One region of the Parageobacillus sp. VR-IP genome, then DNA from elsewhere that is predicted to be linked to it. Evidence: predicted binding sites of a transcription regulator. Region 1 holds the regulator's gene; each other region holds the start of a gene.

Region 1 (2,207 bases):
TTCGCGCATGGCCGCGCCCCAGCCTTGTTTCATCTTGAACTAAAAGAGCATCAATCTCTTGTTCTTTTAATGCTGAAAACAGCTCAAACACGCCTTCTCTGTCCACTTCATAGCCGCTCGCCTGCTCCATAATCACTTTCGCTACTTCAAAGCCGTGCTTCTTCGCAAGCTGTTCAAGCTCTTCCTTCTGCCGTTCGAGCGACGTTTCCTGCTCTTCTTTTTCGGTGCTGACGCGGCAGTAAATAATCGCTTTCATGCGATACCATCCTCTTTTCATATTATTGGTTGACAGCCAGCTGTCTATCTTCCTCTGATTTTAACACAGGAATGACAATTTTTTCACCGGCAATAATCCGCTGGCCGGATAGGTGGTTAACGTCGACAACCCAGTTGATGAATTCCTCGGTGGAAAGCCGATGTTGATCTTCATATTCTTTCGCCAGTTTCCAAAGCGTGTCTCCAGAAGCAACGGTGATTTCCATATATTGATCTTTTTCCACCGGTTTGTTTGCGTAAAACAGCGCTCCAACCACCATAAACAGCATCGAAGAAAAGAGGAGATAATGCACCATCATCCGCTTCATATTTCCCACCCCTTGAGAATGTTTGTTCGTATTTGTCCTCATTATAATAAAGAACATTTGTTTGTGTCAATATAAATCTCGAACTTATGTTTGTTTTTTCCCTATCGCCGTGTTATAATGTAAGCAAATGATGTGGCAAGAGGTGTATAGGATGACGAAACTATCAAAACGGCAGCAGCAAATTTTAGATTTCATTAAAAAAGAGGTAAAAACAAAAGGATATCCTCCTTCCGTCCGGGAAATTGGCGAAGCGGTCGGGCTTGCTTCGAGCTCTACCGTCCATGGGCATCTAGCGCGGCTCGAAAGCAAAGGATACATTCGCCGCGACCCAACGAAACCGCGCGCGATTGAAATATTGGATGCCGATTTCACCGCGTCGAAGGAAAAAGAAGATGTCGTCTCCGTGCCTATGATCGGAAAAGTGACGGCCGGACAGCCAATTACCGCGGTTGAAAACATCGAAGATTATTTTCCGCTGCCAAAACGGCTCGTTTCCTCGGAAGATCAAGTTTTTATGCTTGAAGTGATGGGCGACAGCATGATTGAGGCTGGGATTTTGGATGGCGACTACGTGATTGTGCGCCAGCAGTCTTCCGCCGATAATGGGGATATCGTCGTGGCGATGACTGAGGATAATGAGGCAACCGTCAAGCGCTTTTTTAAAGAAAAAGACCATATTCGCCTGCAGCCGGAAAATTCGAATTTAGAGCCAATTATCGTCCGCAATTGCACCATTCTCGGCAAAGTGATCGGCGTCTATCGCATTATTCATTGAAATAGAATAGAAAACGAAGCCAGATGGAGAGTTCTCTGCTTGAACACATGATAAAAAGGCTGTCTCATCCTCATGAGACAGCCTCTTCGTTTTTAATACAGTTCCATATATTGATCGCGTTCCCACTGATGGACCGCGGTGCGGAACATATCCCATTCGATTTCTTTCGCTTCGACGAAATGTTCGAATAAATGTTTTCCGAGCGCTTGTACAATGACTTCATCCGACTTTAAGTTTTCGAGCGCTTCCGCCAATGTCGCTGGCAGGTCGACGATTCCTTCTTCTAAGCGCTCTTCTTTCGTCATGACGTAAATGTTGCGATCGACCGGAGCCGGTGGAGTCAGCTTGTTTTTGATTCCATCTAAGCCCGCTGCCAATAATACGGCCATCGCCAAATACGGATTGGCTGCCGGGTCGACGCTGCGCACCTCAATGCGCGTGCTCATGCCGCGTGAAGCTGGAATGCGGATGAGCGGGCTGCGGTTGCGGGCGGACCAGGCTACATAACATGGCGCTTCATAGCCAGGAACGAGACGTTTGTAGGAGTTGACAGTCGGGTTCGTTACCGCCGTAAAGCTTGGTGCGTGTTTCAGCACGCCGGCAATAAATTGCAGCGCTGTTTCGCTTAATTGCAAATCCGCATTTGGATCAAAGAACGCATTTTCATTATTTCTAAACAAGGATAGATTGCAATGCATCCCAGACCCGTTAATGCCGAAGATCGGTTTTGGCATAAATGTGGCGTGAAGGCCGTGTTTACGGGCGATCGTTTTGACAACAAGCTTAAATGTTTGAATGTCGTCGCACGCTTTCACCGCATGGGCGTATTTGAAATCAATTTCATGCTG
Region 2 (2,207 bases), on a different contig from region 1:
TTGGGAAATCACGAACCATAGCTCCTCTCATTGACACTATGGTTCTATTGTAAGTGGGGAATTTTATTTCGGCTATATTGGGATTTTATCATCGGCTTTAACAGTTTTTAAAGAAATGTATCAATGTTTTTTAGCTGTCTTGATTTGATATTTCTATATTGTTCTAATTCCAATCATGCCGGCGAATGAAGTTTAACAAAGGCTCTTAAATTTATTATTACAAAGCGATGAAGACAGCCTCTTATCGTTCGTTTTTGAACTGTAAGAGGCTGTTTTATATGTGATATAAATTAACTTATTAAACTATGTTCTAAATAATCAAATTAAAACAAAAATAACAACAATCAACAAAATGTCGGAAGAAACGATTTTGCCCTATCTTTTTATAATAGGCGAGAAGACTCTCATGTCTAATGGACAGGGTATAAACCAACAAAAGCAGGAGATGGATTGCTTTTTTGTAGAAACAAACGAACATATGTGCTATAATTAAATTACTTTATACAGATTGCTCTGTAAAAACGGAAGATATGGGAGAAGCAAAAGGTTTGTCATGTAAAACCTTCTGCCATCATATGCCCATGCTGACCGGAAAGCGAAACCTGCTCTGTACGTCAGCGTGTCGAGCCCAACATACAAGGAACTTGCATTCAGGGCTGGAACGGTCCGTAGAGCTTGGTCAATTTCTCTTCGTTAGAAGGGATTACCCAAGAATCTCCTATTTCTAAACAAAGTGAAAGTGGGTGCAGTTCAAAAAAGGAGAAAAAGAACATGGAAACAACATACCAAAAACACCATCGCGGTCGCGTGATTTTACATGTTGACTGCAATTCATTTTTCGCAAGCTGCGAAATCGCGCGAGACCCCTCATTAAAAGGAAAAGCGGTTGTTGTAGCGGGAGACCCGAAAGAACGAAAAGGAGTTGTGTTAGCGGCAAACTATATTGCGAAACAACGTTTTGGCATTTATACGACAATGCCGTTATGGGAAGCGAAAAAAAGATGCCCACAGCTTGTTATATTAAAACCCGATTTTTACTTATACCGCGACATAAGTGAGAAAGTATTTCAATTTTTAGCAACGTTCACACCTCTTTTGGAGCCTGCTTCTATTGACGAAGGATATTTAGATATTACGGATTGTCATCTACCCCTTTCACCGTTGGACATCGCGGAGCAAATTCAAAAAGGCCTGTTACAAACGTTACATATTCCCGTAAGCATTGGCATTGCACCGAATAAGTTTTTAGCCAAAATGGCAAGTAACATGAAAAAACCGTTAGGTATTACAGTTTTGCGCAGGCGCGATGTTCCAAAAGTACTTTGGCCTCTCCCTATTCAAGAGATGCACGGCATCGGCGACAAAACAGCAAAAAAATTAAATGGTATCGGCATTTTTACTATCGGAGAATTGGCGAAGGCGGAAAAAGTGACATTACAAAATTTACTTGGTATCACTGGAGTCCGATTAAAAGAGTGGGCCAATGGGATTGATCACCGATCTGTTGACCCAGAAGCGGGAGAAAAATGGAAATCCATCGGAAGTTCTACGACGCTTTCCCGTAATGTGACAGAAGAACGGATTCTTCTTGAGGTTCTGCGCGATTTAGCGCAATCGGTCAGCAAACGGATGAAACAGAAGAATGCCGTGTCTTCCACCGTCCAAATTACGGTCCGCTACAGCAATTTCCAAACGATCACCCGCAGCAAAACATGGGAAAATCCATTTCAGGAAGCGGAGGAAATTTTTCAGTATGCGGCATATTTATTAAAGAAACACTGGAACGGTAATCCGGTGAGGCTGTTAGGAATTGCCGCGCTTGATGTATTTGATAAAAAAGCAGCCATGAAACAATTAGATTTGTTTCATTACGAAGAAGAGGCCAAAAGAGAAGCGCTATGGAAGACAATGGAGCAGCTGCGGCAAAAATTCGGCGAGGATATTATTCGAAGAGGAGCTAATTTGTTTCAACAAGATTAGGATTGTATTGTTTACGGTCATTGGCAAGGCGGCGTTCCTTTCCGCTCCGCTTCCTGGCGGATGGGCTATTATCGGTCTTTTTATGATCATCATCGGCATTCTTTTGCATAGCTACCGTATGAAAAAATACATGAACAGCCAGCAGCATCGCTGCTTGCTTCAAAAGAGAAAAAACCATCACTATCATGTGCGGGGGGAGGGAAACGGATGCTAAAAATAATGGAACC
Region 3 (2,207 bases), on a different contig from region 1:
CCGCGGAGTTGCGGCAAGGTCACATGGGACTCATCCACAATAATCAAAAAATCGTCAGGAAAGTAATCAAGCAGCGTATACGGCGTCGAACCTGGCGGACGGAGCGCCAAATGGCGGGAGTAGTTTTCAATTCCTGAGCAAAAGCCCATTTCCCGCATCATTTCCAAATCATAGCGCGTCCGCTGCTCGAGCCGCTGCGCTTCCAGCAATTTCCCCTGCTCTCTCAATTCGCGCAGCCGTTCTTCTAACTCTTTTTCAATATTTTCAATGGCAATACGCATTTTTTCTTCCCGTGTGACGAAGTGGGATGCCGGAAAAATCGCGACATGCTCCCTCTCGGCGATCACTTCGCCTGTTAGGGCGTCCACCTCGCGAATGCGGTCAATTTCATCGCCAAAAAACTCGACACGGATGCAATGCTCGTCCCGTGAAGCTGGAAAAATTTCGACGACATCGCCGCGGACGCGGAACGTTCCGCGTTGAAAATCAATGTCGTTTCGCTCATATTGGATGTCGACTAAGCGGCGCAGCAAAGCATTTCGCTCGATTTCCATGCCGACGCGCAGCGATACGACAAGCTCGCGGTATTCTTCCGGCGAACCTAGGCCGTAAATGCATGACACGCTGGCGACAATAATAACGTCGCGCCGCTCAAACAGCGCCGATGTGGCCGAGTGCCGCAATTTATCAATTTCATCATTAATCTTCGCGTCTTTTTCAATATACGTATCCGTCTGCGGCACATACGCTTCCGGCTGATAATAATCATAATAGCTGACAAAATATTCAACGGCGTTGTTCGGGAAAAACTCCTTCAACTCGCTGTACAATTGCCCTGCCAGCGTTTTATTATGGGCAATGACAAGCGTCGGTTTGTTTACCTCTTTAATCACGTTCGAAATCGTAAACGTCTTTCCCGTTCCCGTTGCCCCTAACAGCGTTTGGTGCTTTACTCCTTTGCGAATGCCTTCGACCAGTTTGGCAATCGCCTGCGGCTGATCTCCTTGCGGCTGATATGCTGATACCAACTCAAAACGGTCTCCCACCGACTAGACCTCCTGTTTCTTTCATCTTATTCCATTGTAGCATATTGCCAACAAAGATGCATAAAAAATACGAACCTATATTCGTTCCAAAAAAACAAACCATTTCCAACAGAAAATGGCGAACAGCACTAATGCCATTCGCCATCTCTCTTATGCCTATTTTTTTAACCGTTTCGCCATTTTCTCCGCGTATAAAAAACCAACCGTCGTTGAAACAATATCGGCTAAAATTTCATGCAGCTCATCGGTATACCCTTTAAAATAGGAGGCAACAAGCAGGGCGACGGTCAATAACGTTCCAATATAATGGTTGTACGTCACGCGGGTGAATAATAAGACAAGTAAACATGGTACGATTAACGCGACAATAAACCACATATGAAGAACCCCTTATTAGACGGCTTTCGATGCCCGATTTTCTCGTTCTTTCACAAACAGCAAGCCAAGTTCATGATGTTCATCCTCATAGAGCGCTCCTTGGACGAAGCGGACTTCTCCCTCTTCATCGGCTACTTCTAATTTACAAAACGCGCGGTTTCGTTGCACCGCTTCGTAAAACTCGTTTTCTGTTTTTACCGGTATTCCATTTGCTTTCACAATCACTTCACCGATTTGCAGCCCCATTTTTTCGGCCTTCGATTGCGGAAGAATACCTAAAATGACAAGCCCTTGTTCCCGTTTCGCAAAATATGGAGGCTGCGAACGGTCTTGGCGGTGCTGGAGAAACGCCAGCCATTCTCTTCCCAGCAACGCAAGCGCAGCCGCTATCCAAGAAAACGGTGCATACCAGCAGCTAATGATGGCCAATACACCAACCACAGCAGCCAAAAGCAGCACCCTCTGCCCGGCCAGGCGCACCGACACATGCGGCAGCAGCCCTTGCATGCGCTGGGAAAATCCTAGCAAAAACGGAACAAGCATGAACGAATAAGCATCATCTCCTGCTGGAAACAACGGCCACCAGGAAAGCGGAGACGGAAGCTCCCCCGTCACCGGCAGCAGCACCGGAACGAACCAAAGCCGCTGAGCCCAATGTTCTCCAACCACTAACCCGCGTTTGCTTGTCGCCAGCTGAGGCGACGTTTTCGCAGCACCGTTGCGTAAAATAAGCCATCCCTCTACCAACAGCAATAACGCAAGCAAAATCACAAGCGCCGCCAT

Evidence for each region. Region 1 encodes LexA, which represses DNA repair genes until DNA is damaged. Its sites were predicted from a motif close to CGAACATATGTTCG; they were not measured.
Region 2: a site for LexA is predicted at 472-485, ahead of HT574_RS14825 (DNA polymerase IV). Genes of this name have one in related genera too.
Region 3: a site for LexA is predicted at 1,117-1,130, ahead of uvrB (excinuclease ABC subunit UvrB). Genes of this name have one in related genera too.

The regions. Positions count from the first base shown of each region.
Region 1 is NZ_JABVYQ010000001.1:714,887-717,093, reverse strand. Features, by position in the region: gene HT574_RS03750 (YneB family resolvase-like protein) at 1-256, opposite strand, end outside; gene yneA (cell division suppressor protein YneA) at 279-584, opposite strand; gene lexA (transcriptional repressor LexA) at 736-1,359, shown strand; gene glnA (type I glutamate--ammonia ligase) at 1,452-2,207, opposite strand, start outside.
Region 2 is NZ_JABVYQ010000006.1:16,818-19,024, reverse strand. Features, by position in the region: gene HT574_RS14825 (DNA polymerase IV) at 772-1,980, shown strand; gene HT574_RS14820 (hypothetical protein) at 1,988-2,194, shown strand; gene HT574_RS14815 (hypothetical protein) at 2,188-2,207, shown strand, end outside.
Region 3 is NZ_JABVYQ010000002.1:191,703-193,909, forward strand. Features, by position in the region: gene uvrB (excinuclease ABC subunit UvrB) at 1-1,046, opposite strand, end outside; gene HT574_RS06475 (CsbA family protein) at 1,203-1,424, opposite strand; gene HT574_RS06480 (PDZ domain-containing protein) at 1,440-2,207, opposite strand, start outside.